DNA from 4 places in the Pseudonocardia hispaniensis genome. Region 2 is predicted to be linked to each of the others. Evidence: predicted binding sites of a transcription regulator. Region 2 holds the regulator's gene; each other region holds the start of a gene.

Region 1 (7,823 bases), on a different contig from region 2:
CACGACGACGGTGCCGCCCCCCGAACCGCCCTCCGGTCCCATGTCGATGACCCAGTCGGAAGTCTTGATCACGTCGAGGTTGTGCTCGATGACGACCACCGTGTTGCCCTTGTCGACCAGCCCGTTGATCACCACGAGCAGCTTGCGGATGTCCTCGAAATGCAGGCCGGTGGTCGGCTCGTCGAGGATGTAGATCGTCCGACCGTTGGACCGCTTCTGCAGCTCGCTGGCCAACTTGACGCGCTGCGCCTCGCCGCCGGACAGGGTCGGTGCGGGCTGCCCGAGCCGCACGTAGCCGAGCCCGACGTCGACCAGCGTGCGCAGGTACCGGCTGATCGAGTTGATCGGTCCGAAGAACTCCGCCGCCTCCTCGATCGGCAGGTCCAGGACGTCGGCGACCGTCTTGCCCTTGTAGTGCACCTCGAGGGTCTCCCTGTTGTACCGGGCGCCCCGGCACACCTCGCAGGGAACGTAGACGTCGGGCAGGAAGTTCATCTCGATCTTGATCGTGCCATCGCCCGAGCACGCCTCGCAGCGCCCGCCCTTGACGTTGAACGAGAACCGACCCGGCTGGTAGCCGCGCACCTTCGCCTCGCTGGTCGCCGCGAAGAGCTTGCGGACGTGGTCCCACACCCCGGTGTAGGTGGCCGGGTTGGAGCGCGGGGTGCGGCCGATCGGGGACTGGTCCACCCGCACCAGCTTGTCCAGGTTGTCGACCCCGTTGACCCGGGTGTGCCGGCCCGGGACCTGTCGCGCGCCGTTGAGCCGGTTGGCCAGCACCGTGGCGAGGATGTCGTTGACCAGCGTGGACTTGCCCGATCCCGACACACCGGTCACCGAGACCAGCAGGCCCAGCGGGATGTCGACGTCGATGGCACGCAGGTTGTGCTCGCGCGCGCCGACCACCGAGAGCCGGCGTTTCGGGTCGACGGGACGGCGCTGAGCGGGCACCGGGATCGAGCGCCGCCCGGACAGGTAGGCCCCGGTGAGCGAGGTCTCGTTCGCCTCGAGCCCCGCGACCGGGCCGCTGTGCACGATCCGCCCGCCGTGTTCCCCGGCGCCGGGGCCGATGTCGACCGCCCAGTCGGCGGAGCGGATGGTGTCCTCGTCGTGCTCGACGACGATCAGCGTGTTGCCCAGGTCCCGCAGCCGGGTCAGGGTGTCGACCAGCCGCCGGTTGTCCCGCTGGTGCAGCCCGATCGAGGGCTCGTCGAGCACGTAGAGCACGCCGACCAGGCCGGATCCGATCTGGGTCGCGAGCCGGATCCGCTGCGCCTCACCCCCCGACAGCGTGCCCGCCGCCCGGTCGAGCGAGAGATAGTCGAGCCCGACGTCGAGCAGGAAGCCCAGCCGGGCCTGCACCTCCTTGAGCACCCGTCCGGCGATCATCGCCTGCCGCGGGTCGAGCACCATGCCGTCGAGGAACGCCGAACACTCGGCCACCGACATCGCCGCAACCTCGGCGATCGATCGCGCGCCGTGCTCGCGGTGCTCCAGCGTCACGGCCAGCACCTCGGGTTTGAGCCGGGCCCCCTTGCAGGCGGGGCACGGCACGTCGCGCATGTAGCCCTCGTAGCGCTCGCGCTGCGCCTCCGACTCGGTCTGGTCGAGTCGGCGTTCCAGGAACGGGATGACCCCCTCGAAGTTGGCGTAGTAGGCGCGTTCGCGCCCGTAGCGGTTGCGATAGCGGACATGGACCTGCTCGTCGGTCCCGTGCAGCACCGCCTTCTGGACCGCGGCGCCGAGCTTGCGCCACGGGGTGTCCATCCGGAACCCGATCCCCCCGGCCAGCCCGGACAGCAGCCGTCCGAAGTACTCCGCGGTGTGCCCGGTGGACCACGGAGCGATGGCGCCGTCGGCCAGGCTCAGGTCGGGATCGGGGACGACGAGCTCCGGGTCGACCTCCTTCTTGATCCCGATGCCGTGGCACTCCGGGCAGGCCCCGTAGGGCGAGTTGAACGAGAAGGTGCGCGGCTCGAGCTCGTCGAGGCTGAGCGGATGACCGTTGGGGCAGGCCATCCGCTCCGAGAAGCGCCGCTCGCGATGCGGGTCGTCGTCGGGGAGATCGACGAAGTCGAGCACGACGAGCCCGTCGGCCAGCCGCAACGCGGTCTCCACCGAGTCGGTGAGCCGCTGGCGGGCCGACTCCTTGACCGCGAGCCGGTCGACTACGACGGCGATGTCGTGCTTCTCCTGTTTGCGCAGCTTCGGGGGCGCGGTGAGCGGATGCACCGAGCCGTCGACCAGCACTCGCGAGTAGCCCTGCGCCTGCAGGGTGGCGAACAGGTCGACGAACTCGCCCTTGCGGGTGCGCACAACCGGCGCCAGCACCTGGAACCGGCTGCCCTGGGCCATCGCCAGCACCTGGTCGACGATCTGCTGCGGCGTCTGCTTGGAGATCACGTGCCCGCACACCGGGCAGTGCGGGACGCCGGCGCGCGCATACAGCAGCCGCAGGTAGTCGTAGACCTCGGTGATGGTGCCGACGGTCGAGCGGGGGTTGCGGTTGGTGGACTTCTGGTCGATCGAGACGGCGGGCGAGAGCCCCTCGATGAAATCGACGTCGGGCTTGTCCATCTGCCCGAGGAACTGCCGGGCGTAGGCGGACAGCGACTCGACGTACCGCCGCTGGCCCTCGGCGAAGATCGTGTCGAACGCCAGGCTGGACTTGCCGGAGCCGGACAGCCCGGTGAACACGATCAGGCTGTCGCGCGGCAGATCCAGATCAACCCCTCGCAGGTTGTGCTCCCGGGCGCCCCGCACGACGAGGCGGGAAGCGCCTGCGGAACTACCGTTGGCGCGGCGGTCGGCCACGATGTGCGCCTCCTGGTTCCGGCATCCGGCCGGCGAGTGTCGCCACTCATCCCGCCGATCTCTGGTCGCCGATCTCTGGTCCCAGCCATGCTAGGCGGCGGCCCCGACGGGCACCGCGCCCCGAAGCGTCGGCCCCCCAATCGTCGCACACATGTTCGAGAACGCCGTCGCCGCATCGGCGTGGCCGCCGGCTCGTGCCTGCCCGGCCGGTCGACAGCGGCCGACCAGCGGATCGGGTGGAACCCGCTCGGCGGCGCCCGCGCGACCGGACCTCCGTGCTGTGGTTGGCCTAGGCTGTGCCCGTGGACGTCCTGGACGAGTACACCGGTCACACCGACCCCGGCGGCGCAGCGACCCGCCGCGATCTGGACGCATTGACGATCACGAAGGTGTCCGTCGGCCCGATGGACAACAACGCCTACCTGTTGGTGTGCAAGGCGAGCAACGAGGCGTTGCTCGTCGACGCGGCGAACGAGCCCGACCGGATCGCCGACATGGTCGGTTCCGGCGACGAGCGCCCCGAGCTGCGGCACATCGTGACCACGCACCGCCACTACGACCACTGGCAGGCGCTCGGCGCCGTCGCGGGCATGTTCCAGACCCGCCAGCTCGCGCACCCGATCGACGCCCCGGAGCTGCCGATCCCGACCGATGTGCTGGTCGAGCACGGCGACACGGTGCGATTCGGCGAGATCGAGCTCGAGGTCATCCACCTGCGCGGACACACTCCCGGCTCGATCGCGCTGCTCTACCGAGGCGCCGACCGGCCGCATCTGTTCACCGGCGACTCGCTGTTCCCCGGCGGAGTCGGCAAGACCGACGGCTCCCAGCAGTTCACGCAGCTGATCGACGACGTCGAGCAGCGCGTCTTCGACCGGCTGCCGGACGAGACGTGGTTCTACCCCGGCCACGGCGACGACTCGACGCTGGGTGCGCAGCGCCCGCACGTCGGCGAGTGGCGCGAGCGCGGCTGGTAGCGGGCGCGGGTCCCGCCCCGCCGCTCCCCGGTGCCATGGTGAATCGTGAGCCCGTGGACCACGAACCGGAGCCGATCGTGCAGATCTACACCGATGGCGCCTGCAGCGGGAACCCGGGGCCGGGTGGGTGGGCGGCCGTCCTGCGCTACGGCCGCCACGAGAAGGAACTGTACGGCGGCGAACCGGACATGACGACCAACAACAGGATGGAGCTGACCGCCCCCATCCGAGCGTTGGAGAGCCTGACCCGGCCCTCGGCGGTGCATCTGTTCACCGACAGCACCTACGTTCGGAACGGGATCACCGAGTGGCTACCCCGGTGGCAGGGCAACGGCTGGCAGACCAGAGCCAAGCAGCCGGTGAAGAACGCCGATCTCTGGCGACGCCTGGACGCCGCCATGGCGCCACACCGGGTGCACTGGCACTGGGTCAAGGGGCATGCGGGCCATCCCGAGAACGAGCGCGCGGATCGCCTGGCCGTCCGAGGCCTCCAGGAGGCGCGGGCCGCCGGGCGGGCGGCCCCTGCACCACGCCGGGGAGCCGGGCACGCGGCAGACTGATCACCGTGACCGACAGTTTCCCCCGCCGACAGGCTCGCACCCGGCGGTTCACCCTTGGCGCACCGCGCAGCGCGACGCTCTCCCCCGACGGGCGACGCGTCGTGTTCCTGCGCAGCCGCAGCGGCACCGACCCGGTCACCTGCCTGTGGACGCTCGACCTGGAGACCGGCGAGGAGCGGCTCGTCGCCGATCCGCGTGACCTGGAGTCCGGCGACGAGGAGAACCTGCCCGCCGCCGAACGCGCCCGCCGGGAACGCACCCGCGAGCAGGCCGGCGGAATCGTCGGATACGCCACCGACCGGGCGGTCACCATGGCCGCGTTCACCCTGTCCGGTCAGCTCTACGTCGCGGACTTCGTCGCCGGGCTGAGCCCGCGCCAGATCGAGACGGCCGGCGGCGTGATCGACCCGCGGCCCGACCCGTTCGGCCAGCGCGTCGCCTTCGTCGCCGGCGGCGCGCTGCAGGTGCACGAGCTCACCCCCCGGCTCACCACGAGCCTCGTCGAACCCGACGGCGACGGCGTGACCTGGGGCCTCGCCGACTTCATCGCGGCCGAGGAGATGGGCCGCATGCGGGGCTACTGGTGGTCCCCCGACGGCGACCGGCTCCTCGTCGCCAGGGTCGACGAAACCCCGGTGCGGCGCTGGCACATCGCCGACCCGGCCAACCCCGAACGCGAGCCCACCCCCGTCGCCTATCCGGCGGCCGGGACCGCGAACGCCGAGGTGACGCTGCACCTCGTCGGCCTCGACCGCACCCGCACCCCCGTCACCTGGGACACCGCGGCCAACGAGTACCTCGTCGGCGTCACCTGGGACGCCATCGGCCTGCTCGTGACCGTGCAGCCCCGCGACCAGCGGGCGCTGCGGGTGCTGCGGGTCGATACCCCCACCGGAGCCACCACCGAGGTCGTCACCAGCACCGACGACCGGTGGGTCGACATCGTGCCCGGGGTCCCCGCGCATCTGCGCGACGGCGAGCTCGTCTGGACGGCCGCCGACGCGGACACGCACCGGCTCCTGGTCGACGGCGAGCCGGTCACGCCGCCGACGCTGCAGGTCCGGGAGCTGCTGGACATCGACGCGGACACCCTGCTGTTCAGCGCCTCCCGGGATCCGATCTCGATCGGCCTGTGGACCTGGTCGCGCGCGGCGGGCCTGACCGAGCTGACCCCCGACCCCGGAGTGCACGGCGGCCGGCTGGCCGGCGGCACGCTGCTGGTCACCCGCTCCGATCTGGACACCGACGGCACCGTCACCCGCGTGCGGCGCGCCGACGGTACCGAGTTCACGATCGCGTCGCGGTGCGAGCCCGCCGGACTCACGCCGCGGCTGGAGATCTGCAGCGCCGGTGAACGCGACCTGCGCACCGCGGTCCTGCTGCCCTCGTGGCACCGGCCCGGTCACCGGCTGCCCGTCCTCATGGATCCCTACGGCGGCCCCCACGCCCAGCGGGTGCTCGCCGCCCGCAACGCGCACCTGACCAGCCAGTGGTTCGCCGACCAGGGCTTCGCGGTGGTCGTGGTCGACGGGCGCGGGACCCCGGGACGAGGCCCGGCGTTCGAGCGGGCGGTGCAGGGCGACCTCGCCACGCCGGTGCTCGACGACCAGATCGACGCGCTGCACGCCGTCGCCGCCCGCAACCCGGACCTGGACCTGGACCGGGTCGGAATCCGCGGCTGGTCCTTCGGCGGCTATCTGGCCGCGCTCGCGGTGCTGCGCCGTCCCGACGTGTTCCACGCGGCCGTCGCGGGCGCGCCGGTCACCGACTGGCGCCTCTACGACACCCACTACACCGAGCGCTACCTCGGCCACCCCGACACCGCCCCACAGGCCTACGAGCGCTCGTCGCTGTTCGCGGACGCGGCCGCGGCCCGAACCCCGCACCGGCCGCTGCTGCTCGTCCACGGTCTCGCCGACGACAACGTCGTCGCCGCGCACACGCTGCGCCTGTCGTCGGCGTTGCTGGCCGCGGGCCGGCCGCACAGCGTGCTGCCGCTGTCCGGGGTGACCCATATGACCCCGCAGGAGGTCGTCGCGGAGAACCTGCTGGCGTTGCAGGTCGAGTTCCTGCGCTCCGCGCTGGGTGTGTCCGGGCCGGACCGACCGGCTGCTCAGGGGTAGGTGTCCGCCGCGGTCGACTCGGGCCCCTCGCCCGCGGCGGGGCGCCCGGAGCCCACCCGCCATTCCCGGATCGCGATGGCGAGCGCGATGAGCATCATCGCGACCGCCACGCCGAGCGTGATGCCCACCGCCCGCTGGTAGTGGTGCTCGGTGGTGTTGAGGACGGTGTAGAAGATCCCGGCGAGCGCGGCCGTGCCGATCGCCGCGCCGATGCGTTGCGCGGTCTGCAGCGCGCCACCCGCCGACCCGGCCATCCGCACCGGGACGCAGCGCAGCGTCATCGTCACGTTCGGGGAGATCACCAGTCCCCCGCCGATCCCGGCCAGCAGGATCGGCGCGATCATCGCGAGCCCGGCGACCGACGGCGGGACCAGCGCGAGCAGGACGGCGGTCGTGCCGAGCCCGGCGATCACCCCTACCAGACCGAGCACGGTGAGCTGCCGGCCGAACCGTTCGACCAGCCGCCCGCCCAGCGTCGAGGACACCGCCGAACCGAGGGCGAAGGGCGTCACGACCAGGCCGGACTGCAGCGGGGAGTAGCCGAGTCCGATTTGGAAGAAGAGCGCGAACACCAGCCAGATGCCGCTGAACCCGACGAAGTAGGTCATCCCGAGCGCGACCCCCGAGAGGTAGCCGGGTGTGTCGGTGAGCAGCCGCAGATCCAGCAGCGGTGCCCGGCCGCGCCGGGCCACCCGACGTTCCCAGGCCAGGAATGCCGCCGCGAGCGCCGCGCCCACCGGAAACAGCCACCACAGCCTGGCCAGGCCTCCGGCGTAGGCCTCCACCAGCGGCAGCATCACGGCGAACACGGCGCCGCCCAGCAGACCGGCGCCCACGACGTCGAGGCTTCCCCGCCGGGCACGCACGGGTGGGCCGGGTAGCCACCGCGCGGCGAGCACCAGGGCGAGCACCCCGATCGGGACGTTGATGAAGAAGATCCACCGCCACCCGTCCGGTTCCCCCGCGACGGCGAGGATGAGCCCGCCCGCGACCGGACCCACCGCCGTGGACACCCCGACCGTCCCGCCGAACAGGCCGAAGGCGCGGCCGCGCTCACCGCCGCGGAACAGGTCCTGGATCAGCCCGGAGTTCTGGGGCGCGAGTGCACCCGCAGCCAGCCCCTGGGCGAGCCGCGCGACGATGAGCAACACCGCGTTCGGGGCGGCGCCGGCGAGCGCGCTGCACAGCACGAACCCGCCGAGCGCGAGCTGGAACATCCGGCGCCGGCCCACCGCGTCGCCCAGCCGTCCGGCGGGAACGAGGGTCAGGCCGAAGGCCAGCGCATAACCCGAGATCACCCACTGCGCCTCGGCCGGGCTCACCCCCAGACTGCGCTGCATCGAGGGAAG
Region 2 (7,823 bases):
CGCCCCGATGCTCCGCGACGTCCGCGGCCACGCTGCTGGCCCGTCGTTCATCCGTTCCGCTGGTCGCGTGATGCTCCGACACCGTGTCCTCCCTCGTCCAGCCCAACCACGGGGTTGGGCGCTCCGCCCTGCGGCGGAGCCGTGCACACGCCGAACCGGTCCCGTGAGACCGGGGCGTTAGGGATTCAAACAGCTCCCGGCACGGACCGAAACCATCGGACGCGAGGAGCTGGGGCCAACGGCCGACCTCGCTCGACGAGTTGCGCCGTACCGACGCCGTTTCCGACGCCCGTGTGCGTCGCCGATCGTCGACATTAGGCTGATTCTCGTGTTCTCCGCGGTCGGTGTGCTGCCTCAGCCGCCGTTGCTGGTCCCCGAGCTGGCGACGGGGGTGGTTCACGAGACCGCCGAGCTGCGCGCCGCGTGCGACACCGTCGCCGCGCGCCTGGCCGCCGCCGCACCCGAGTGGGTCGCCGTGGGCGCCGACGCGGGTGGCCGCCGGTCCGTGTCCCCGGGCGCCGCGGGCAGTTTCATCGGGTTCGGGGTCGAGGTGCGGGTCGCGCTGGACACCGCTGCCCCGGCGGGGCCCGCCGATCCGGATCTCCCGTTGCCGCTGCTCATCGCCGGCTGGGTGGCCGCACGGACCGGCGCACCGGTGCGCATCCGTGGCGAGCTCGTGGCGCCGGACGCCGACGTGGACGACTGTGCGGCACTCGGGGCGGCCCTCGCCGCGGCGGCCGACACCGGGCCCGTCGGGCTGCTGGTCGTCGGTGACGGGGCCACGACCCACAGCGAGAAGGCCCCCGGGTACGTCGACGAGCGTGCCGCGGGCTTCGACGCCGCGGTCGCCGAGGCGATGGCCGCGGCCGACGCCGGCGCCCTGCTGCGGCTCGATCCCGGGCTGGCCGCCGGGCTGGGGGCGATCGGCCGGGCACCGTGGCAGGTGCTGGCGGGCGCGACGCGCCGCGCCGCGTGGCGCGGCGAGTTGCTGTACTCCTCGGCCCCGTTCGGCGTGGCGTACCACGTCGCGATGTGGACGCCGGCGTGAGCGATCCGGAACCGGCGGCGCCGCGGCTGGTGGCGGTGGTCGGGCCGACGGCGACGGGAAAATCCGACCTCGGCCTCGCTCTCGCGACCCGGCTGGGTGGCGAGGTCGTCAACGCCGACGCCCTGCAGCTGTACCGCGGGATGGACATCGGCACCGCCAAGCTCACCCCCGCCCAGCGGCAGGGGATCCCGCACCATCTGCTCGATGTCCTCGACGTCACCGAGACCGCGTCGGTCGCGGCCTACCAGCGTGCGGCCCGGGCCGTCGTCGCGCGGCTGCGCGCGGCCGGCCGCACCCCGGTGCTGGTCGGCGGGTCGGGGCTCTATGTGCAGGCGGTGCTCGACGAGTTGGAGTTCCCCGGCACCGATCCGGCGCTGCGCGCCGACCTGGAGGCCGAGCTGGCCGCGCGGGGCCCCGCGGCGCTGCATGCCCGGCTGACCGCACTCGACCCGGCGGCCGCGGCGGCCGTGCTGCCGAGCAACGGACGGCGCATCGTCCGGGCGCTGGAGGTCATCGCGTTGACCGGACGCCCCTTCCCGGCCCGGCTGCCGGCCCTGCGCGCCCCACGCTACGACGCGGTGTTGATCGGCATCGACCGCCCGTCCGGGCCGCTCGACGAGCTGATCGCGCTGCGGGTGGACCGGATGTTCGCGGCCGGCCTGGTCGAGGAGACCGTCAGGCTCGCGCAGCGCGGGCTGCGGGAGGGGCGGACGGCGTCGCGGGCCCTGGGCTACCAGCAGGTGCTCGCCCATCTCGACGGCGACGGGGACATGACGGCCGCCGCCGCGGAGACGACGCAGGCCACCCGGCGGTTCGTCCGGCGGCAGCGGTCGTGGTTTCGCCGTGACCGGCGCATTCACTGGCTCGACGCCCAGGAACCCGACCTGCTCGAACGCGCCCTGTCGATCGTGCGCGGCGCCGAGGCCGTGCGGTCGTAGGCTGGCGGCGTGCGCAGTGTGGAGCCTGGAATCCGGTTCGCCAAGGGGCATGGGACCGAGAACGACTTCGTGCTGCTTCCCGACCCGGACGGGACACTCGACCTCACCGCCGAGCGGGTCGCTGCGCTGTGCGACCGGCGCCGCGGGCTGGGTGCCGACGGCGTGCTGCGGGTGATCCGGTGGACGGCGCTGGAGGCCGAGGATGCCTCCGTCGGTGACCCACGGCCGGGCGTGGAGTGGTTCATGGACTACCGCAACGCCGACGGCACCGTGGCCGAGATGTGCGGCAACGGGGTGCGGGTCTATGCCCGTTATCTGGCCCACCGCGGCTGGTTGCCCGACGGTCCCGCCGCCGAGCTGCGGCTGGGCACCCGGGGCGGGGTGCGCACGGTTCGCTTCGTCGACGGGGACGGGCTCGGGGGCGAGGTCGCGGTCGGGATGGGCCCGGGGTGGATCGGGCCCGCCACCACGGCCACGGTCAACGGCCACGCGTTCCCCGGCATCGCCGTCGACGTCGGCAACCCGCATCTGGCCTGCGTCACCGAGGTCGCCCTGGACTCGCTGGACCTCACCGTCCCACCGGGCCACGACCCGGCGCTGTTCCCGCACGGCGTCAACGTCGAGTTCGTGACGCCGCTGCGGGACGGGACGGTCATGATGCGGGTGCACGAACGCGGTGTCGGGGAGACCCGCTCGTGCGGCACCGGCACGGTGGCCGCGGTGCTGGCGGCGCTGCGGCAGGCCGGTGCGGACACCGGCACGGTCGGGGTGGGCACCCGGGGTGGACGGTTGCGGGTCACGGTCGGGGCGGACGGCACCATCCTGCAGGGCCCTGCCGTGCTGGTCGGGGAGGGCGAGCTCGAGCGGTCCTGGTGGGATGCGCTCTGCTGAACGCGGCCGCGACGCCGCCGGGGAACAGGTCGTCCGAGAAACACATCGGACAGCAACGGCGTTGTCGTGGGAGCATGTATCACACGATGACTGAATCCCCACTGGATCTGGACGCCCGCACTCCGGCAGCCGTCGGCGAGGAGGTCCCCTCCGCCGGCGACCTGGACCTCGAAGAGCGTTCCTCCCTGCGGCGCGTCGCCGGGCTGTCCACCGAACTCACCGACGTCACCGAGGTCGAGTACCGGCAGCTCCGGTTGGAGCGGGTGGTGCTGGTCGGCGTCTGGACCTCCGGGAGTGCCGAGCAGGCCGATGCCTCGCTCGTCGAGCTCGCTCGACTGGCCGAGACCGCGGGCTCCCAGGTGCTCGATGGCCTCGTCCAACGGCGTAGCCGCCCGGACCCGGCGACCTTCATCGGCTCCGGCAAGGTCGACGAGCTGAGCGCCGCCGTGCACGCCGCACAGGCGGACACCGTGATCGCCGACGGCGAACTCTCGCCCGGCCAGCTGCGTCAGCTCGAGGATCGCCTCAAGGTCAAGGTGATCGACCGGACCGCGCTGATCCTCGACATCTTCGCTCAGCACGCGCGTTCCCGCGACGGCAAGGCACAGGTCGAGCTCGCCCAGCTGTCGTATCTGCTGCCGCGACTGCGCGGCTGGGGTGAGGCGCTGTCCCGGCAGGTCGGCGGCCGCGCTGCCGGCGGCGTCGGCATCGGTGGCCGCGGCCCCGGTGAGACCAAGATCGAGCTCGACCGGCGGCGGATTCGGCACCGAATGTCCAAGCTGCGCCGCGAGATCGCCGCGATGCGCACCGTCCGCGACACCCAGCGTGGCAACCGCAGGCGCAACGAGGTGCCCGGCGTCGCGATCGTCGGCTACACCAACGCCGGGAAGTCCAGCCTGCTCAATGCGCTGACCGACGCCGGGGTGCTGGTCGAGGACGCGCTCTTCGCGACCCTGGATCCGACCACCCGCAAGACCGCGACCCCCGACGGGCGAACCTACACACTCACCGACACGGTCGGATTCGTGCGGCACCTGCCGCACCAGCTCGTCGAGGCGTTCCGCTCGACCCTGGAGGAGACGGCACAGGCCGATCTGCTCATTCACGTCGTGGACGCGTCCGACCCGCTGCCGGAGGAGCAGATCCGGGCCGTCCGGGAGGTCCTCGTCGAGGTCGGGGAGCAGCACGGCGCGATGCCACCGGAGCTGCTGGTGGTCAACAAGACCGACGTGGCGGGGGACCTGCAGCTTGCCCGGCTGCGTCATCTGCTGCCCGACGCCGTGTTCGTCTCCGCGCGCCGCGGTGACGGGATCGACGTGCTGCGCCGGCGCATCGCGGAGCTGCTGCCGCGGCCCGAGGTCGACGTGGAGCTGTTGCTGCCGTACACGGAGGGCTCGCTGGCGGCGCGGGTGCACGCGGAGGGCGAGGTGCTCGCCGCCGACCACACCGCCGAGGGCACCCGGCTGCGCGCCCGCGTCGGCGCGGAGCTCGCGAACGCGGTGCAGCCCTTCGCCGTGGCCGGGCGCAACGGCGCCACAACGGGGCACTGACCGCGCCCGTTCGGCGCGGGTTCGCGGGCATCGTGCGCGTCGCCACGGCACGCCGGATGGGCGTCGTCCTGGGGTGTGTCGGCCTCGTCGGCACGGTGGCCGGGCTGACCGGCGGCGTCGCGGCCGCCCAGCTCGCGGACCCGGAACCGCCCCAGGCCCGCTGCACGATGACCGACCGGCGGCTCACCGAGCTGTCCGGGCTGGCGGTCGACGGCGGCGGGGTCTGGGCGATGGCCGATGGCGGGCGGCGCGTCGAGGTGTACCGGCTCGACCTGGACGACTGCTCGATAGCACATACCCGCACGGCGGCCATCGATCCCTTCGACGCCGAGGACCTCGCCCGGGGCCCCGACGGGACACTGTGGGTGGCCGACACCGGTGACAACGAGCGGCGTCGCGAGACCGTCGCGCTCATCGTGCTGCCGCCGAACGGCGCGCCGCGGCTGCACCGGCTCTTCTACCCCGACGGACCGCACGACGCGGAGGCGCTGGTCGTCGCCGCCGACGGGATCCCGCTCATCATCACGAAGGAGGCGGTGGGAGCAGCGGGGATCTACCGGCCGGCGGGCCCGCTCGCCGAGCCCGGTCCGACCCCGCTGCTCCGGGTCGGCGAGGTCGTGCTGCCGAGGTCGGACACCGTCGGCGGACCGCTCGGTGAGATCGGAGCACGGCTGGTCACCGGAGCCGCGCTCAGCGCCGACGGACGGGTCGTCGGCCTGCGGACCTATACCGATGCCTGGCTCTACTCGGTCACCGGAGACACCGCCGCCGATCTCGTGGCCGCCCTGCGCACCCACCCCGTCCGGGTTCCGCTGGCCGATGAACCGCAGGGCGAGGCGATCGCCTTCGATCTCGACGGCCGACTGCTGTCGGGTTCGGAGTCGCGCGGTGCCGCGCGCGGCGAGATCCGCGTCGTAGCCGGCGCGGCCTCGCTCGTCACGTCGGCTACGGCGCGGTCCGGGCCGGTGGAGCCCCACGAGACGCCAGCGGCAGGTGTACCGGACGACGCCGGCTCGGTGTGGTCCCCCGCCGCGACGGGCGTCGTCGTCACGGCCGCACTGCTCGTCCTCGCGATCGCGGGGATGATGGTCCACGGAGCGCGGCGGCGGTCCTGACCCGAGTGCCGGCGCGGGGTCAGAGCCTGCGCAGGACGGCGACCACCCGGCCGAGAATGGTCGCCTGGTCGCCGGGAATGGGGTCGTACGCCGGGTTGGCGGGCATCAGCCAGACCCGACCGTCACGACGCTTGAACGTCTTGACCGTCGCCTCCCCGTCGATCATCGCCGCGACGATCTCGCCCTGCTCGGCCACGGGCTGCTGGCGGACGACCACGAGGTCGCCGTCGGTGATGGCCGCCTCGATCATCGAGTCGCCGCGCACGTTGAGCACGAACAGCGTGCCCTCGCCGACGATCTCGCGGGGCAGCGGGAAGACGCCTTCCACCGCCTGCTCGGCCAGGATCGGCCCACCGGCGGCGATGTTGCCCAGCAGCGGCACGTAGGCGGGCCTGGGGTCGGTGGAGCGGGCATCATCGGCGCCGGCGGCCCCGGCGAGCGCGTCGTCGCCGGACGTCTCGTCCGGTCCGCGCACGTCGACGGCACGGGTGCGGTTCGGGTCGCGACGCAGGTAGCCCTTGCGTTCCAGGGTGCGCAGTTGGTGGTGCACGGACGACGTCGAGGTCAGCCCGACGGCGTCGCCGATCTCGCGGACGCTGGGCGGGTAGCCGAACCGCTCCACCCAGTCGCGGATCACCTCGAGCACCTTCCGTTGCCGCGGGGTCAGCCCGGCCGGATCGTTCGGGGGATCGGGGAAGGTCCGCACCCGCCCGGGCCCCCGGTCAGCGTCGGCGCCGGTACCGGACTTGTCCCGTGCCATCTGGTCGGCCTCCTCCATCGTTCGTCGACATCCTCGTCCGCGGCGGTCCGCCGAACCGCCACGGTTCTCGAACACGGTAGTCCCGATCCGGCAATCTGCCAAACGCATGTTCGAAGAATGCGTCGCGCGGCTCTCGACAATCGCGGTCCCTGCTGATAGACATTCGCACAGGCATTCGATCGAACGTATGTGCGAATCCTGGTGATGGGGGACGGAGGATCACCATGGGGCTCAGAACGGCGAACGATCCGATCGGGCACAGCGACCGTGCCGCAGACCGTGTTGCGGTGCGGGATCTCGGCACGCGGCGGTCGCCGACCCGAGGGCCGCGGCCGCTTCGGCCCGGGGCCCCGCGCAGCGCCAGGCGGCCGGCGGCGCTGCGGCGGGCGCGGGGGGTCGGGTCCGGCGGGCGCACGCCACGGCCCACCGGAGTGCTGTCCCGCCGGGGCGACGCCGGTCGCGACCGGCTGCGCGGCGCGCTTGCGGCGGTGGCCCTGATCCTCGTCTCGGCCGCCGTGGTCACCGCGATGGGCCTGCTGGCCGAGGCGGTGTCCGCTTCGGTCGTCACGTCCGGGCCGGGCGCCGGCACCGTATCGGACGGCCGGGGGTCGACGTGGCCGTGACCGCAGCCGACTCTCCTACCGGCCGTGCCGACATCTCACCGACGCCGAGCCGGTCGAGGGTGCGCGAGGGGTGGTCGCGCACCGTCGGGTCGGCCCGTGTCGCGGCCGGCCGCGGCTATCGCGCCGACCCCGGCTCGGGGTCCGGGCGGACCAGCTGCACCGGGAGCCGGTGCACCCGCGCCGCACGCCGCAGCGCTGCGGCGATCGCGGCATGTTCGTCGCCGCGCTCGTCGCCGCGCCGGTAGACCAGGCTGATCCGCCGCCCCGGGGCGGGCCGGGCGAACCGTGCGATGGCGAGACCGCTCCGGGCGCGTTCCAGCGCCAGGGCCGACTCCGGCAGCACGGTGACCCCCAGGCCGGCGGCGGTGAGCTGCGCCATGGTGGTCAGGCTGGCCACCTGGTCGACCATCCGCGGCTTCACCCCGGCCTCGGTGCAGATGTCGAGGGTCTGCTCACGCAGACAGTGCCCCTCGGTGAGCAGCAGGACGTCGAGCTCACGCAGCACGCTGGGGTGCAGCTCGGTCGCGTCCGCCAGCGGGTGGTCCGGGGGAACGACGATCACGAAGTCCTCCTCGAAGAGCGCCTCCTCGACGAGGCCTGGCGCACGGGTGGCCAGCAGCGCCACGTCGCAGTGGCCCTCGGTCACGGCCTCGACCAGCTGGGCGGTGCGCTCCTCGACGATCGTGATCTGCAATCGCGGATACCTCTGGCGTAGCTCCCGCATCGCGGCGGGTAGCAGGTACGGCGCGACGGTCGGGATCGCGCCGACCCGCAGTCGGCCGGTGAACGGCTGGCGATCCGGCCGCGCCTGTTCGACCAGGTCCTCGATCGCCGCCAGCGCACGCAGCGCCGAGGGCAGCAGCCGCTCGCCCCGGTCGGTCAGTGCGACGTTGCGTGT
Region 3 (7,823 bases), on a different contig from region 2:
CTTGCGCAGACCGGCATCGGTGCGCTCCATGCCGCAGTGCTCCCACATGATGTGGCCCAGCTCGCGGTGGAACGAGTCGACGGTGCGCTCGCCGCGGATCGACAGCAGCGTGTCGATCCGCTCGGCGACATCCGCCTCGGCCTGCCTGACCTCGGGCGCGTCCTGCTCGACGGCGATATGCCCGTTGGTCGCCAGATAGTCGCCGATCGTGTTGGGCAGCACGAAGTATCCGTCGGCGAGGCCCTGCATCAGAGCGCTCGCGCCGAGCCGGTTGGCGCCGTGGTCGGAGAAGTTGGCCTCACCGATCACGAACAGTCCGGGGATGCTGCTCTGCAGGTCGTAGTCGACCCACAGCCCGCCCATCGTGTAGTGCACCGCCGGGTAGATCCGCATCGGCACCTGGTACGGGTCCTCGCCGGTGATGCGCTGGTACATCTGGAACAGGTTCCCGTACTTCGCGGCGACGGCCGGTCGGCCGAGCCGCCCGATGACCTCGGCGAAGTCGAGGTAGACGCCCAGCCCGGTCGGGCCGACGCCGCGTCCCGAGTCGCAGACGTTCTTGGCGGCGCGGGAGGCGATGTCGCGCGGCACGAGGTTGCCGAACGCCGGGTACTGGCGCTCCAGGAAGTAGTCCCGCTCGCCCTCGGGAATGTCGTTCGGCGGGCGGTCGTCGCCCGCCCGCGCCGGCACCCACACCCGCCCGTCGTTGCGCAACGACTCCGACATCAGGGTCAGCTTCGACTGGTGGTCGCCGGAGACCGGGATGCAGGTGGGGTGGATCTGGGTGTAGCAGGGGTTGGCGAAGTAGGCACCCTTGCGGTGCGCCCGCCAGCTGGCGGTGACGTTGCAGCCCTTGGCATTCGTCGACAGGTAGAAGACGTTGCCGTAGCCGCCGGTGGCCAGCACGACCGCGTCGCCGAGGTGGCTGCGGATCTCACCGGTGATCAGGTCACGGGCGACGATGCCGCGGGCGTGACCGTCGACGACGATCAGCTCGAGCATCTCGTGTCGCGGGTACATGGTGACCCCGCCGGCGTCGATCTGACGTTCGAGCGCCTGGTAGGCGCCCAGCAGCAACTGCTGACCGGTCTGACCGCGCGCGTAGAAGGTCCGCGAGACCTGCGCACCGCCGAATGAGCGGTTGTCGAGCAGGCCGCCGTACTCGCGGGCGAACGGGACGCCCTGGGCGACGCACTGGTCGATGATCTGCCGGCTGATCTCGGCGAGCCGGTGCACGTTCGACTCGCGGGCCCGAAAGTCGCCGCCCTTGACCGTGTCGTAGAACAGCCGGTAGACGCTGTCGCCGTCGTTGCGGTAGTTCTTCGCGGCGTTGATCCCGCCCTGCGCCGCGATGCTGTGCGCGCGCCGCGGGCTGTCCTGGTAGCAGAACGAGCTGACCCGGTAGCCCAGCTCGGCGAGGGTGGCCGCCGCCGAGCCACCGGCGAGGCCGGTGCCGACGACGATGATGTGCATCTTGCGCTTGTTGGCCGGGTTCACCAGCTTGACGCCGAACCGGCGGCGCTCCCAGCGGGTCTCGATCGGCCCATCGGGTGCGGCCCGGTCGACGACCGGCGCACCGACCGTGTATTCGCGATAGCTCATATCAGACCAATCCGAAGGTGACGGCGAACGGAACGGCGAGGAAGCCCGCGGTCAGCAGCACGGCGAAGACCAGCGCGAACGTCTTGAGGCCACGTTCGGTGGCGGCGGTGGACCGACCGATCGTCTGCAGCGCGCTCCAGACGCCGTGCCGCACGTGGAAACCGACGGTCACCACGGCGATCACGTAGGCCAGGGTCGCGTACCAGTGCGACGGCGCGAAGTCCGCGGTCACGTTGTCGTAGACCGCGCCGTGCACGCCGTTCGGGTTGAGTGTGCCCGCGGTCAGGTCGAGCAGGTGGTAGATGACGAACAGGGCGATGATCACCCCGCCCCACCGCATCGTGCGGGCCGCGTAGCTGCCCCGCACCGGCTGGCGGTGCGCGTACCGCACCGGCCGGGCCGCCCGGGCGCGCCGGGCCAGCATGGTCGCCGCGACGATGTGCGCGATCACCGACGCGGCCAGCACCGCGCGGACGATCCACAGGGTGCCGGTACGTGGCAACGCAGGCTCGAGCAGCGTGCGCAGCCACTCCGAGTAACCGTCCAGCGCCTCGGCCCCGAAGAAGATCTTCAGGTTCCCGATCATGTGCAGCACCAGATAGAGCAGCATGATCGCGCCGGTCACGGCCATCACGTACTTGAGCAGAACCGACGGCACCCCGGCCCGGCGCCGCGCTGGTGGGCCGTCGGCCGTCCGGGCCCCGCGTGCCACTGTTGTCACCACGCGGGCAGTCGACTACCGCAGTCCTCCGTCGTCAAATGCATCATGACGACATGATCGATGCACGTAGGCTATAGCGGTGACGCTTCAGCAGCTCGCGTACTTCGTGGCCGTGGCGAACGTGCGCAGCTTCACTCGGGCAGCCGAGCTGGTCGGTGTCGCGCAGCCCACACTTTCCCGGCAGCTCAAGGCGTTGGAGGATGACCTCGGCGCCCCGTTGATCAACCGCGGGCGCGGCGAACTGAGCCTGACCCCCGCCGGGGAGGCGGTGCTGCCGCTCGCCCGCCGGATGCTCGCCGACGCCGACAGTGCCCGCACCGCCGTCGCCGAGCTCATCGGGCTGCGCAGCGGCCGGGTGCGGTTCGGGGCCACCCCGTCGCTGTGCATCGGCGTGGTCGCGGACGTTCTGCGGATCTTCCACGAGCAGCACCCCGACATTCGCCTCGAGCTGGTCGAGAACGGCTCGCAGCCCCTGGTGCGGGCGCTGGTCCGGGGCGAGCTCGACTTCGCGATGCTCGTGGTGCCGCGCGAAGGCCTCGACCCGACCCTGGACATCACGCCGCTGCTGCGAGAACGGCTGTCCGTGGCCTCGCCCCGTTCGGGGCGGCCGCCGTCGAGCCGCGGATCGATGTCGGTGACCGAGCTGTCCCGCCGCTCCCTGGTGATGTTCCGCCGCGGCTACGACCTGCGCGAGGTGACGCTGCAGGCCTACGCCGAGGCCGGGGTGGAGCCGAGGTTCGCCGTCGAGGGCGGTGAGATGGATGCGGTGCTGCGGATGGTCGAGGCAGGAACCGGGGTGGCGGTGGTGCCCGATCTCGTGTTCGCCGGACGCCCGCAGCTGCGCCGCACCGTGCTGACTCCCCCGCTCTACCGCACCGTCGCCCTGGCCCGGCGCGCCGACATCGCCGCAACGCATGCCGCCGAGGCGTTCTGCGCCACGATGCTGTCGTTCGTCGGCGAGGTCGCCGCCAGCGGCGGCCTGTCGACCGACGTGCAGGTGCTGTACCGCTGGCGGGAGAGGTGAGGGTGACATGCGCTGGGCCGACCCCGGCCCAGCCGTGACCCGTCCGGCGCTCGGCCGACCTGGCTCCGGCCGACCTGGCTCCCGGCCCGGCCCCGGCGGTCCCGAAGATGATCGGTGCCCGGGAGCCGAGAGCCGCGAACGGCGCGGTTCCCGCTGCCGAACCGCTGATCATGACCGGATGGGCCGCCCTGCATCCCGGCGCTCGGCGGGTCAGTCGTCCTCGCCGGAGGGCAGCCGTTCGGCCAGCTCGGCGGCGTGCTCGGCCAGCGCGTCCTTGACGACGCGGTAGGCGATGCCGGCCGGATAGCCCTTCCGGGCGAGCATGCCCAGCAGCCGTCGGGCGGCCGCCTCGTCGGGCGGGCCACGCAGGGTACGCAGCCTGCGGTCGATCAGCTCGCGGGCGCGCCGCTCCTCGGCCTCGGCATCGACCTCGGCGAGCGCCTCCCGTGCCGCCTGTTCGTCGACGCCCTTGCGGCGCAGCTCGACCGCGATCGCCCGGCGTCCCAGGCCACGGAAGGTATGCCGGGAACGCACCCATTGCTCCGCGAACGCGGCGTCGTCGATCAGACCGACCTCGCCGAACCGTTCCAGGACCGCGTTCGCCGCGTCCTCGGGTACCCCCCGCGTGCGCAGCGCCTCGGCCAGCTCGTGGCGGGTGCGTGCCCGCTCGGTGAGCAGTCGCAGGCAGATCGACCTGGCCACCGCCTCCGGGTCCGCCTCTGCCTCGGGCCGCTCGGACTCGCGGCCCTGGCCGCTCCCGGCACGCCCACGCCCGCCCTGCCGGTCGGCTCCCGTCCCGGGCCCGTCGCCGGAGGCCACCCTGCCCGACCGGCGATCCGCCCGGCGTGCCCTGGTCTCGAGGCGGGCGGTCGGGACCACCGGCCGACCACCGGCCAGATCCGCATCGTCGAGCAGAGCAACCGGGCGCGCGGGTCCGGGCGCGTCGAGCTCGTCGAACGTCGCCACCCGGGGCCGATCCGCCTCAAGGTCGTCGGCCTCGCCGCGGGCTCCTCCCGGAAGACCGGGCTCCGGATTGCCTCCCCCAAGGGCATCGAGGTGCGCGACGGCAGGTCGTTCCGCAGGCCGGTCGGCGTCGAGGTTCTCCAGCGAGACCACCCGAGCCGACCGTTCCTGATCGGTCATCCTCGACTCCGGCACCGGGAGTTAGAAGTCGACCGGTGCGGGCAGCGGCGCGGCCTCACCGTCGGCGTCGAGCACCGCTCCGATGCCGAGCTTCTCCTTGATGCGTTTCTCGACCTCAGCGGCGATGTCCGGGTTCTCCTTGAGGAACTTGCGGGCGTTCTCCTTGCCCTGCCCCATCTGATCGCCCTCGTAGGTGTACCAGGCACCGGACTTACGGATGATGCCCTGCTCGACCCCGACGTCGATGAGCGAACCCTCCCGGCTGATGCCGACCCCGTAGAGCACGTCGAACTCCGCCTGCTTGAACGGCGGCGCGACCTTGTTCTTCACGACCTTGACCCGGGTGCGGCTGCCGACCATGTCGGTGCCGTCCTTGAGCGTCTCGATGCGGCGGATGTCGAGCCGCACGGAAGCGTAGAACTTCAGCGCCTTACCGCCGGTGGTGGTCTCCGGGGAGCCGAACATCACGCCGATCTTCTCCCGCAACTGGTTGATGAAAATTGCGGTGGTGCCCGAGTTGCTCAGCGCGCCGGTGATCTTCCGTAACGCCTGGCTCATCAGCCGGGCCTGCAGACCGACGTGGCTGTCGCCCATCTCGCCCTCGATCTCCGCGCGAGGCACCAGGGCCGCCACCGAGTCGATGACGATGACATCGAGCGCGCCGGAGCGGATCAGCATGTCAGCGATCTCGAGAGCCTGCTCGCCGGTATCGGGCTGGGAGACCAGCAGGTCGTCGGTGTTGACCCCCAGCGCCTTGGCGTACTCGGGGTCGAGCGCGTGCTCGGCGTCGATGAACGCGGCGATGCCTCCCGCGGCCTGGGCATTGGCCACGGCGTGCAGCGCCACCGTCGTCTTCCCGCTCGACTCGGGTCCGTAGATCTCCACGACGCGGCCGCGGGGCAGCCCGCCGACCCCCAGCGCGACGTCGAGCGCGATGGAGCCGGTGGGGATGACGCCGATCGGCGGACGGGTTTCGTCGCCGAGGCGCATCACGGAGCCCTTGCCATGGTTCTTCTCGATCTGGGCGAGGGCGAGCTGAAGCGCCTTCTCGCGGTCAGGTGCGGTCATCTCGGTCTGCCACCTCGCTGTTGTGCGCTCGGTCTTGGCTGTTGAGGTCTTGCGGGGAGCCACGGATGAACCGTATTGGGTCCCACCGACAGTTCCGCCGATCGCTCGCCAGCTGCGAACAGCCGACCCACGATGCGACGGCGAGTCTATACGAACACGTGTTCGATCACCACCTCGGTGGCGCCGCCCCGCGACGGTGGGCGGCCTCGCCGGGGAGGCGGTCGCCCGGGCCGGTCAGCGGCGCTGCGCCGGCACGTCGTACTCGTCGCACACCGCATGCCACACCTTCCGCAGGTCGAGCCCGTCCTCGATCGCCTGCTCGACGGTCCGTCCGTCCAGCGCGGCGAAGACATGGTCGCGGGCGAGCGAGCCCGCCCGCATCCGGCCGAACTCGCTCTCCAGCAGCGCACGGAAATGGCTCAGTCGCACGCAGCCGAGGGTAGGCCCGGGACGGGAATGGCAGGCTGAGGACGTGCCACGGCTGCTCGACGAAGCCTGGGCCGCGATGGGCGGACCCCCCGGCGAGACCCACCGGCTGGTCGTCACCGGCCCGGCGGACACGCTCAGCTCGGCGTTCCCGGTCACTGCGGTGGGGACGGCGGCGGTCGGAGCGGCGCTGCTCGCGGCCCGTCCCGGACCGGTCGGTCTCGATACCCGCCAGCTCGCCGTCGCGCTGCGCAGCGAACGAGTCCTGCGCCGCGACGGCGCGAGCGCGGGCGACCCGTTCGACCCGCTGTCGGCCTTCCACCGCACCGCCGACGGCTGGATTCGCCTGCACACGAACTACCCCTGGCACCGAGCCGCGGCGCTGCGGGTCCTGGACGTCCCGGACCATCCGGACGCCGTCGCCGCGGCGATCGCCCGCTGGCCCGCCGAGGCACTGGAGACCGCGCTACACGCCGCGGGCGGGGTGGCCGCCGCGGTCCGCACCCCCGAGGAATGGGCCGCCACCGCGGCCGGGCGGGCCGCCGGCCTCCCGCTCGTCGAGGTCCGCGACCGCGGCCCCGCCCCGCCCCGCCCGCCCCGCCGCCCGCGGGTGCTCGACCTGACCCGGGTCATCGCCGGGCCGGTCGCGACCCGCACCCTCGCCGCCCACGGCGCCGACGTGCTGCGCCTCGATCCTCCCGACCGTCCGGAGCTCCCCCTGCAGTACTGGGACACCCTGCCCGGCAAGCGCAGCGCCCTGGTCGATTTCCGAACCGCCCCGCACCGGCTGGCCGAGCTGCTCGCGCAGGCCGATGTCGTCGTCGCCGGGTACCGGCCCGGTGCGCTCGACCGGTTCGGTCTCGCCCCCGACGAGCTCACCGCGCGCCATCCCGGGCTGATCGTGGTGACGCTGTCGGCATGGGGCCACCGCGGACCCTGGGCGGGCCGGCGCGGTTTCGACAGCCTGGTGCAGGCCGCCACCGGGATCGCCAGGGTCGAGGCGCCCGGCGATGATCGTCCGGGCGCGCTGCCCGCACAGCTGCTCGACCACGCCACCGGCTACCTGGCGGCCGCGGCCACGCTGCTGGCGCTGCAGCGGCAGCGGCACGACGGCGGCACCCCGCACATCCGGCTCGCGCTGGCCGGAACCGCGCAGTGGCTGCTGGCCCAGCCCCGCGCCGGACGGGTCGCCGCACCCGAGGTGGACCCGGCCCCGTACTGCGAACCGATCGCGGCGCCGGACGGCCTGCTCACCGTCGCCTCCCCGCCCGGCACCGTCGACGGGCACGGCCTGCGCTGGCCCGGCCCTCCGCCCGCGTTCGGCGCCGCGGAACCGGTCTGGCTGCCGCGGACGCCGTAACGTGGTCGCCATGTCGGTTGTCAGCTGCCTCGCCCAGGCCGATCCGACCGGCTTCTCCTCGCCGCTGGGCCGGGCCGTCGTCCTGCTCGTGCTGCTCTCGTCGCTGGTCGTGCTGCTGCGCTGGTGGTGGCAGCAGCGCAAGCGCTGAGCCGCCGCCGTCCGCCCCCGCTCAGGCGGCCCGCGCCGGGCGCAGCGCCGACGCACCCGCCGCGACCAGGAAGGGCAGCACGAGCACCGCGGACGCCACGCCGAGCACGCCGAACGACGTCGCGGCGACGATCAGGCCACCGGCGATTCCGCCGACGGCGCCCGCGATGTTCATCGTCACGTCCGAGAGCCCCTGCGCCCCCGGGCGCACCCCGGCCGGAAGCGACTCGGTGAGCAGCGCGGAACCCGCGATGAGCCCAGCCGACCAGCCCAGCCCCAACAGGATGAGCGCGATGGTGAGCAGCGCGTGGTCGCTGTGGCCCGCCAAGGCA
Region 4 (7,823 bases), on a different contig from region 2:
CCGAGTCCGCGGGCAGCGGGCCAAGGACGGTGACCGGTGCTCCGGTACGCGCGCGCTCGGCTGCGCCGGCCTGCGCGATGTCCTCGACCAGTCGCTCGAACGCGGCCCGGTGCCTGCTGTGAACGAGGTCGGACAGCAGTCCCCACGTCCAGTTCCCCTCGGTCCGGGGGCCGAGCGCCCGCAGCGCCCGGTCGGCGGCGCGGGCGACGTCGGTCACCGCGGACCTGCGCTCGGGTGCGAGGTCGACGAGCAGTCCGGGAAGCAGGTCGATCGTGGTGCCGGTGGCGCCCAGCTGGGCGCGTCGGCAGAGCTCGTCGACCTCGGCGAGGCCGGGCAGCCGCTCCGGGGAAGGCAGTCGCTGGTCGCGCCGGGAGTGCCGCGACTCGGTGGCGGTCGCGAGCAGCCTGCGCAGTTCCCGCTGCTCGGCGGGGGACAGCGCGGGCAACGCGTCCAGGCAGCGGTGACCGGCCTCGGCGGGCAGCGCCGCGCGCAACGCGCCGAGCTCACCCAGGTCGGTCGCCGTGACGACGATCCGGAACCCGTCGGCGAGCAGGTCGGTCACGACCGTGCCGACCGCCTCCGTCGCGAATCCCTCGAGTACGACCAAATTGGTCGCCGCCACGGCGGCCACGAGCGACCCGCCGTCCCCGACGGGGGGATGCGGCCGCGGCGGAGCGTCCCCGACGGAGTCGGCGATCTCCTCGGCGAGTCTGCGCAGTCCGGGCGGCGCGGCGCCGGCCTCGATGGTCTGACGGATCTGCGCGCAGGCGGCCTCGGTGACCTCGGTGTCGCCGGCTTCGGCGAGCTTCTCGACAAATGCGATCAGGTGAGCGTCGTCGATGACGCTCACCGGTCCGACACGCACCATCTGGGTCACCTCCGCCCTGACACCGCGACGGTCGCGGTCAACCCGTGTATCGCGTTGATCGTCGGAATGTTCCGTCCCGTCGGCACACGCCTGCAATCATGCGACACCGGCGAGCTACACGGAGTGTGATCTGCTCGGGCCACCGACGTCACCCGATCGAGTATCCCGAGCAGCGCGGCAACGATCAACACGACCTGCCCGCCACCGACGATTCGGATGCTGCCGATCACCGACACCACTCTCGACCCCGGCGGCCGGGTCGTTGCGTCCGGCCCGATGGAGCGGATGACTGTCGCGGGGCAGGTGAGGACACCGGCACACAGTGGGACCCGTCGCGATCTCGCGACGGGTCCCAGCAGGTCAGCGATACCTGTGAGTGCGTAACAGTGTTCTAACACTGTTACGCACTCACGGGGCTACATACCCAGGCGGAGCTTGAGCGCCTCCAACTCGTCACGCATGGAGGTCGGCAGCTTCGAGCCCACCTTCTCGAACCACTCCTCGATCAGCGGAACCTCGGCCTTCCACTCCTCGGTATCGACCACCACCGCCGCCTCGACGTCCTCACGCGGGACGTCAAGGCCGTCCAGGTCGAGCGCTTCCACGGTCGGGACATAACCGATCGCGGTCTCGGTCCCGGCAGCCTTGCCTTCCATCCGCTCGATGGCCCACTTCAGAACGCGGCTGTTCTCGCCGAATCCGGGCCACAGGAACCGGCCGTCCTCGCCCCGGCGGAACCAGTTCACGTAGAAGATCTTCGGCAGCTTTCCGGCGTCGGCGCTCTTGCCGATGTTCACCCAGTGCTGGAAGTAGTCGCCGACGTTGTAGCCGAGGAACGGCAACATCGCCATCGGGTCGCGACGGACCTGCCCCAGCCCACCCGCCGCGGCGGCCGTCTTCTCACTCGACATCGTCGCGCCCATGAACGTGCCGTGCTGCCAGTCGCGGGCCTCAGTGATCAGCGGGACGGTCTCCTTGCGCCGGCCCCCGAACAGGATCGCCGAGATCGGGACGCCCTTCGGGTCGTTCCACTCCGGCGCCACGACCGGGCACTGGCTGATCGGCGTGCAGTAGCGCGAGTTCGGGTGTGCGGCGGGCTGGTCCGAATCGGGGGTCCAGTTCTCGTTCTTCCAGGAGGTCAGGCGCTGCGGGTCGCCCTCGAGCCCCTCCCACCAGACGTCGCCGTCGTCGGTCAGCGCGACGTTGGTGAACAGCGAGTTCCCCTGCTCGATGGTGCGCATCGCGTTGGGGTTGGTCTTCCAGTTGGTGCCGGGGGCGACCCCGAAGAAGCCGTACTCGGGGTTGACCGCGTAGAGCCTGCCGTCCTCGCCGAACCGCATCCACGCGATATCGTCACCGATGGTCTCGGCCCGCCAGCCGGGGATGGTGGGCTGCAGCATCGCGAGGTTGGTCTTGCCGCAGGCGCTCGGGAACGCGGCCGCGACGTAGTAGACCTTGTCCTCGGGGCTGATCAGCTTGAGGATCAGCATGTGCTCGGCGAGCCAGCCTTCGTCGCGGGCCATCACCGACGCGATGCGCAGGGCGTAGCACTTCTTGCCCAGCAACGCGTTGCCGCCATAGCCGGAGCCGTAACTCCAGATCTCACGGGTCTCCGGGAAGTGCGTGATGTACTTGGTCTCGTTGCACGGCCAGGGCACGTCGTGCTGGCCCGGCTCCAGCGGGGCGCCGACCGAATGCAGAGCGGGAACGAAGTTCTCCCCAGCGGGGCCGTCGAGCAGGGGCAGCACCGAGGCGCCCATCCGGGTCATGATCCGCATCGAGCAGACCACATACTCGGAGTCGGTGATCTCCACGCCCAGTTTCGGGTCCTCGGCGTCGAGCGGGCCCATGCAGAACGGGATGACGTACATCGTGCGACCGCGCATACAGCCGCGGTAGAGGTCATTGAGGATGGCCTTCATCTCGCCCGGATCCATCCAGTTGTTGGTGGGTCCGGCGTCGGCCTCGTCGACCGAACAGATGAAGGTGCGTTCCTCGACCCTGGCCACATCCTCGGGATCGGAGACAGCCCAGAACGAGTTCGGTTTCTTCTCCTCGTCGAGTTTCACGAACGTCCCTGCCTCGACCAGCCGGGAGGTCATACGGTCCCACTCGGCATCCGAGCCGTCGCACCACTCGATCCGGTCGGGCGTGGTCAGCTCCGCGACCTCACGAACCCAGGACAGTAAGCGAGCGTTGGTCGTGGGCGCGTTGTCGATCCCTGGCACGGTCGCTGCAGTCATATCTGTCCTGTCTCCTACCTGGGCCGGGCCCTTCGCCCGCCGCGGGAATGCTGACGCCCACCCAGGCCGCTGTCCGGACCTGGGTGTGATGGGAAGGAATAAAGCGAGGCTACCCGGGACGCGCCGGATGACCCACCACGAGTGGTGTCGAATGACTCACAGGACCGATCATGTAATCGATTCAGAAGACGAGTTTGCCCACATTTCGCTGATCAAACTCCGCTCGATCGGCGACCGGTGCGACGTCCGACACGCTCATCGGGGCGCGCGGGCGCTCCCGCGCTCCGGGTTCACCCCGCGAACGGTCTGTCGAGCGACGCTCCCGCCATCACGGCGGCAGTGGGGCGCCGTGCGAACCGCGACTCGCGCACGGGAATACCCCGACTCGCGCACGGGAATACCACGACTCGGTCGCGGAAATACCGCGACTCGCGGGGAGAGGTCGGCGGGGTCAGCGGCCCCGGGAGACCGAGGACATGTTGAAGTCCGGTACCCGCACCGGCGGCATCGCCGTGCGGGTGAACCAGTCCTTCCATTCCCGCGGCAGAGCGGCCGTCGTCGAGCCGACCTCCGAGGCGCGGCGCAGCACGTCCAGCGGGGAGTAGTTGAACCGGAAGTTGTGGTCCACCTCGGCCACCACCTCGCCACGTTCGATGAGGTAGACCCCGTCGCGGGTGAGGCCGGTGAGCAGCAGAGTCGTCGGGTCGACCTCGCGGATGTACCACAGGCAGGTCAGCAGCAGGCCGCGCTCGGTGCCCTTCACCATCTCCTCGATCGAGCCCGCCGACCCCGTCGGACCGCCGGTGAGCAGCAGGTTCTCGCCGACCGGGGCGAACTGAGCGCCCGAGCTCCGGTACTGCTGCGCCTCGGCCCGGGAGTAGGCCAGCTCATGCACGACGCCCTCGGACACCCAGTCCACACGGCGCAGCGGGGCGCCGTTGTCGAACACACTGATCCCGTCGCCGGAGCGGGTGGTGACCAGGAACGGCTCGTATTCCAGCCCGGATGCGACCGGATCACTGGTCAACGTCAGCGGCAGGTCGGTGAGCCGCTCCCCGATCCGCGGGCCGTCCGGCCCGGCCAGCGCGCTACGCCCCTCCTGGGCGGCCCGGCCCTCCATCGACCAGCACAGGTACACCATCAGATCCGCCATCGCCGAGGGCGGAAGCACCGTCTCGTAGCGCCCCGGGGGCAGCTCGACCCGCTTGGTGCCCCAGTCGAGGCGGCGGGCGGCATCCGCGGCGAGCGCGACGACGTCGACGTCGGTGAAGTCCCGGCTGGCGGCGCCGGTCCAGGCCGACCGGACCAGGTCCGGGCTCTTGACGTTGAGCTCGACCGAGCCGTTGGGCTGCACCCAGCGCCTGCGCACCCCCGCCGACGTGCCCAACCACACGGTCGTCAGCGAATGGCTGGCGAAGCCGTACTGACGCAGGTCACCCTCGAGGACGTCGGAGAGCCCGCCGGCCAACCCGCCGAAGACCCCGATCGAGGTCCGGGCCGCAGGCTCGGACCAGGCCGGGTCGTCGACGACGGCGTCGGGCAGCGGGGCGGCGTCGTGGGCGGGTCCGGCGTCCCGGGCGGCGCGTTCGCTGGCGGCCACCAGATCGTCGAGCTGGGCCGGATCGGTGATCGCCACGCTGGAGCTGACGACCCCGGCAGCGGTCCCGCCCTCGACGTCGACCAGCGAGATCACCGACAGTCGCCGCGAGGTGGTGTGGCCGTTGGTGGTCATCGTCGAGTTGGCCCAGCGCAGCACCGCCTCGCTGGTCTCGGCGACCACGACGACGCGACCTGCGACGTCCGGACCGGGCCGGGCGAGAACCCGCTCCACGAGCTCCTGGGCGGCGAGCGCTGTCACTGGCCCTCCTGCTGCGTGTTCAGCACGTTCACCCCGCGGAACAGCGCGGGTGGGCAGCCGTGGCTGACGGGGGCGATCTGCCCGGGCTGGGCCTTGCCGCAGTTCATCGCACCACCCAACCGCCAGCTCGACGGCCCACCGACCGCCTCCATCGAGCCCCAGAAGTCGGTGGTGGTGGCCTGGTAGGCGACGTCGCGGAGCTGGCCGGCCAGACTCCCGTTCTCGATCCGGTAGAACCGCTGCCCGGTGAACTGGAAGTTGTAGCGCTGCATGTCGATCGACCAGGACTTGTCACCGACGATGTAGATCCCGCGCTCGACCCGCGCGATCAGCTCCTCGGTGGTGGTGTCGCGCACCGGGTCGGGCTGGAGAGACACGTTGGCCATCCGCTGGATCGGCACATGGTGCGGCGAGTCGGCGAACGCGCAGCCGTTCGAGCGGCCGAGGCCCAGCCGCGGGGCGAAGGTGCGGTCGAGCTGGTAGCCGACCAGAACGCCGTCGCGGACGAGGTCCCATCGGGTGGTCGCGACCCCGTCGTCGTCGTATCCGATCGTGGCCAGGCCGTGCGGGATCGTGCGGTCGCCCGTCACGTGCATGAGGTCGGAGCCGTAACGCAGCGTCCCGAGCAGGTCGGGGGTGGCGAAGCTGGTGCCCGCGTACGCCGCCTCGTAGCCGATCGCCCGGTCGTACTCGGTGGCATGCCCGATCGACTCATGGATCGTCAGCCACAGGTTGGTGGGGTCGATGACCAGGTCGGTGGGGCCGGGCTCGACCGAAGGCGCCTTCGCCTTCTCGGTCAGCAGCTCGGGGATCTGCTCGAGCTCACCGTCCCAGTCCCAGCCCGTTCCGGTCAGGTACTCCCAGCCGCGACCGGCGGGCGGCGCGAGCGTCCGCATCGTCTCGAATCCGCCCGCGGCGCGATCGACCGCGATGGCCGAGAGCGTCGGCGCGATCCGCACCCGCTGCTGGGTCGTCCGGGTCCCCGCGAGGTCGGCGTAGTACTTGTTCTCCCGCACCTGCTCGAGCGCCGCCTGAACGTGGTCGACGCCGTCGCTGGCCAGGAGCCGCTGGGACCATTCGGTGAGCAGCGCGACCTTGTCCCTGGTCGGCACCGTGAACGGGTCGATGTCGTAGGCCGACACCCAGACCACGTCGGCATGGACCGGCTCTGCGGCCCGCTCGACACGTTCGCGCGCCACCGGAGCGAGCGTGCGCGCGACGGCGACGGCCTGCTCCGCCGTGGATGCGGCACGATCCGCGGTCAGTTCGACGTGCGAGGCGAACCCCCACACCCCGTCGACGACGACCCGCACGGCCAGCCCGACCGTCGTCTCCTCGGACAGCGCGGTCACGCTCCCGTCCCGCAGGCTGACCGACTCCGACCTGATGCTCTCGACCCGCAGGTCGGCGTGCTCGGCACCGAGCGCGCGGGCCCGGCTCAGCGCCGCGTCGGCGAGCGCCGCGAGCGGCAGGGCCCGGAACTCCGGATCGATCTGGTCGGTCGGCACACCCGCAACCTATCCCTACGGCCCCGCCCCGCACTGCGGGAGCCACCATCCGCTCGCTCCCGGGTCGGGGTCGAAGGCATCCGAGCCGCGGCCCGGACCGATGCGCAGGATCTGGTCGGCCAGTCCGTCGCCGTCGAGATCGGTGTGCAGCAGCAGGTCGGAGCCCTCGGCGGTTACGACGGTGTCCGGCGTCCCGTCCCCGTTGGTGTCGAGGCCGTCGGCGACCGGGAGTCCCGGCGGCGCGGGATCACCCGGATCGTCGTCGACCCCGAGCGGGGACCGGGGTGCCGGGTCGGGTTCAGTCCAGCGCATCGTCGGCTCCTGTCCGTGGGGCGGGTGCCAGCGCCCGCAGCTCGGCCTCGATCTGGGCGCGCCGCGTCGTCACCGCGGCGTCGAGGAGGGCCCCGGCCCGCAGTTCGAGGTCGAGCAGAACCTGGCCCAGCTCGGCGTCGAACCGGGCGCGCGCGGCGGCCAGAACATCGGCCGACCATCGGCGCAGCCGGGCCCGCTCGGCCGCGACCCAGCGCTGCCACACCGCCAGGACGATCCCCAGCAGCGCCAGGCCGATCCCCAGCGACGGGCCCAGCAACGGGACCGTGGCCGCGGGCAGGAGCGCGAGCCGCCAGTACCCCCCGGCCCCGGGCGCGAGCAGGCGCGCGCGACCAGGCGGCGGCTCCGGGCCGGGTAGCCCCGCGGGCCTCTCGGGCGCGGTGCCGCACAGCGAGGTCCACGCCGCGGGCACGCCCCGCCGCGCGGCAACCCGGCGCAGGGCGGGTAGCGCCAGCGCCGCGACGCGTTCACGAAGCCGCGCCCCGGCCTCCTCGACCGCGACGGTGAGCAGGGCGGGAAACCGCTGCCGCGCCGCCCGATCGGCGCCATTGAGGTAGTCCTCGGCCTGCCGGGCGAGCTCCGCCGCCATGCCCGCCACCTCCGCGGCCACGGCCAGCCTGGCCTGGCCGCATGCGGTGCGGATCTCGGCGCGGTGGCCACCGGCGAGGATCAGCTGGTGGGCGCGCAGTTCCGCGCGCCGGCTGCGGACGGCCTCGGCATAGCGGTCGGGCATCGCCACAGCGTCACACCGGGGCGCCGGCCAGGTGCGCGATCGGCAGGAGTGTTCCCCTTCGTGAACGACCACCGCCGGCGGTCAGCCGGAGGTGTCGGCGCCCGGCACCCCGTCCGAGGGCGGCGCGACCCGCTCCGCCTGGGCCTCGGCCACGAGCCGGGCGTACCGGGTTCCCGCCGCGAGCAGCACCAACCCGGCCCCGAGGAAGGCCGCGACCCTGGCGATCCCGTCGAGCGCAACCAGATCGAACAAGATCAGTTTGGCCACCGCCACCGGCACCAGC

The links. Region 2 encodes LexA, which represses DNA repair genes until DNA is damaged. Its sites were predicted from a motif close to CGAACACGTGTTCG; they were not measured.
Positions count from the first base shown of each region.
Region 1: uvrA (excinuclease ABC subunit UvrA) is a predicted target of LexA. The motif match lies at 2,959-2,972, and genes of this name have one in related genera.
Region 3: recA (recombinase RecA) is a predicted target of LexA. The motif match lies at 5,710-5,723, and genes of this name have one in related genera.
Region 4: ACFQE5_RS17785 (phosphoenolpyruvate carboxykinase (GTP)) is a predicted target of LexA. The motif match lies at 3,277-3,290, and genes of this name have one in related genera.

Region 1 is NZ_JBHSQW010000006.1:40,138-47,960, reverse strand. It holds gene uvrA (excinuclease ABC subunit UvrA) at 1-2,814, opposite strand, end outside; gene ACFQE5_RS02550 (MBL fold metallo-hydrolase) at 3,117-3,791, shown strand; gene rnhA (ribonuclease HI) at 3,845-4,351, shown strand; gene ACFQE5_RS02540 (S9 family peptidase) at 4,357-6,474, shown strand; gene ACFQE5_RS02535 (MFS transporter) at 6,465-7,823, opposite strand, start outside.
Region 2 is NZ_JBHSQW010000025.1:255,051-262,873, reverse strand. It holds gene ACFQE5_RS11910 (DUF349 domain-containing protein) at 1-82, opposite strand, end outside; gene ACFQE5_RS11905 (hypothetical protein) at 329-1,048, shown strand; gene miaA (tRNA (adenosine(37)-N6)-dimethylallyltransferase MiaA) at 1,045-1,986, shown strand; gene dapF (diaminopimelate epimerase) at 2,005-2,877, shown strand; gene hflX (GTPase HflX) at 2,964-4,427, shown strand; gene ACFQE5_RS11885 (hypothetical protein) at 4,484-5,542, shown strand; gene lexA (transcriptional repressor LexA) at 5,562-6,302, opposite strand; gene ACFQE5_RS11875 (hypothetical protein) at 6,527-6,925, shown strand; gene ACFQE5_RS11870 (hydrogen peroxide-inducible genes activator) at 7,041-7,823, opposite strand, start outside.
Region 3 is NZ_JBHSQW010000007.1:88,892-96,714, reverse strand. It holds gene ACFQE5_RS03165 (fumarate reductase/succinate dehydrogenase flavoprotein subunit) at 1-1,602, opposite strand, end outside; gene ACFQE5_RS03160 (succinate dehydrogenase cytochrome b subunit) at 1,604-2,314, opposite strand; gene ACFQE5_RS03155 (LysR family transcriptional regulator) at 2,403-3,347, shown strand; gene recX (recombination regulator RecX) at 3,558-4,490, opposite strand; gene recA (recombinase RecA) at 4,512-5,558, opposite strand; gene ACFQE5_RS03140 (DUF3046 domain-containing protein) at 5,793-5,987, opposite strand; gene ACFQE5_RS03135 (CoA transferase) at 6,031-7,344, shown strand; gene ACFQE5_RS03130 (hypothetical protein) at 7,355-7,492, shown strand; gene ACFQE5_RS03125 (MFS transporter) at 7,514-7,823, opposite strand, start outside.
Region 4 is NZ_JBHSQW010000035.1:159,771-167,593, forward strand. It holds gene ACFQE5_RS17780 (hypothetical protein) at 1-868, opposite strand, end outside; gene ACFQE5_RS17785 (phosphoenolpyruvate carboxykinase (GTP)) at 1,285-3,111, opposite strand; gene ACFQE5_RS17790 (metallopeptidase TldD-related protein) at 3,563-4,969, opposite strand; gene ACFQE5_RS17795 (TldD/PmbA family protein) at 4,966-6,477, opposite strand; gene ACFQE5_RS17800 (hypothetical protein) at 6,493-6,789, opposite strand; gene ACFQE5_RS17805 (hypothetical protein) at 6,776-7,540, opposite strand; gene ACFQE5_RS17810 (DUF2339 domain-containing protein) at 7,622-7,823, opposite strand, start outside.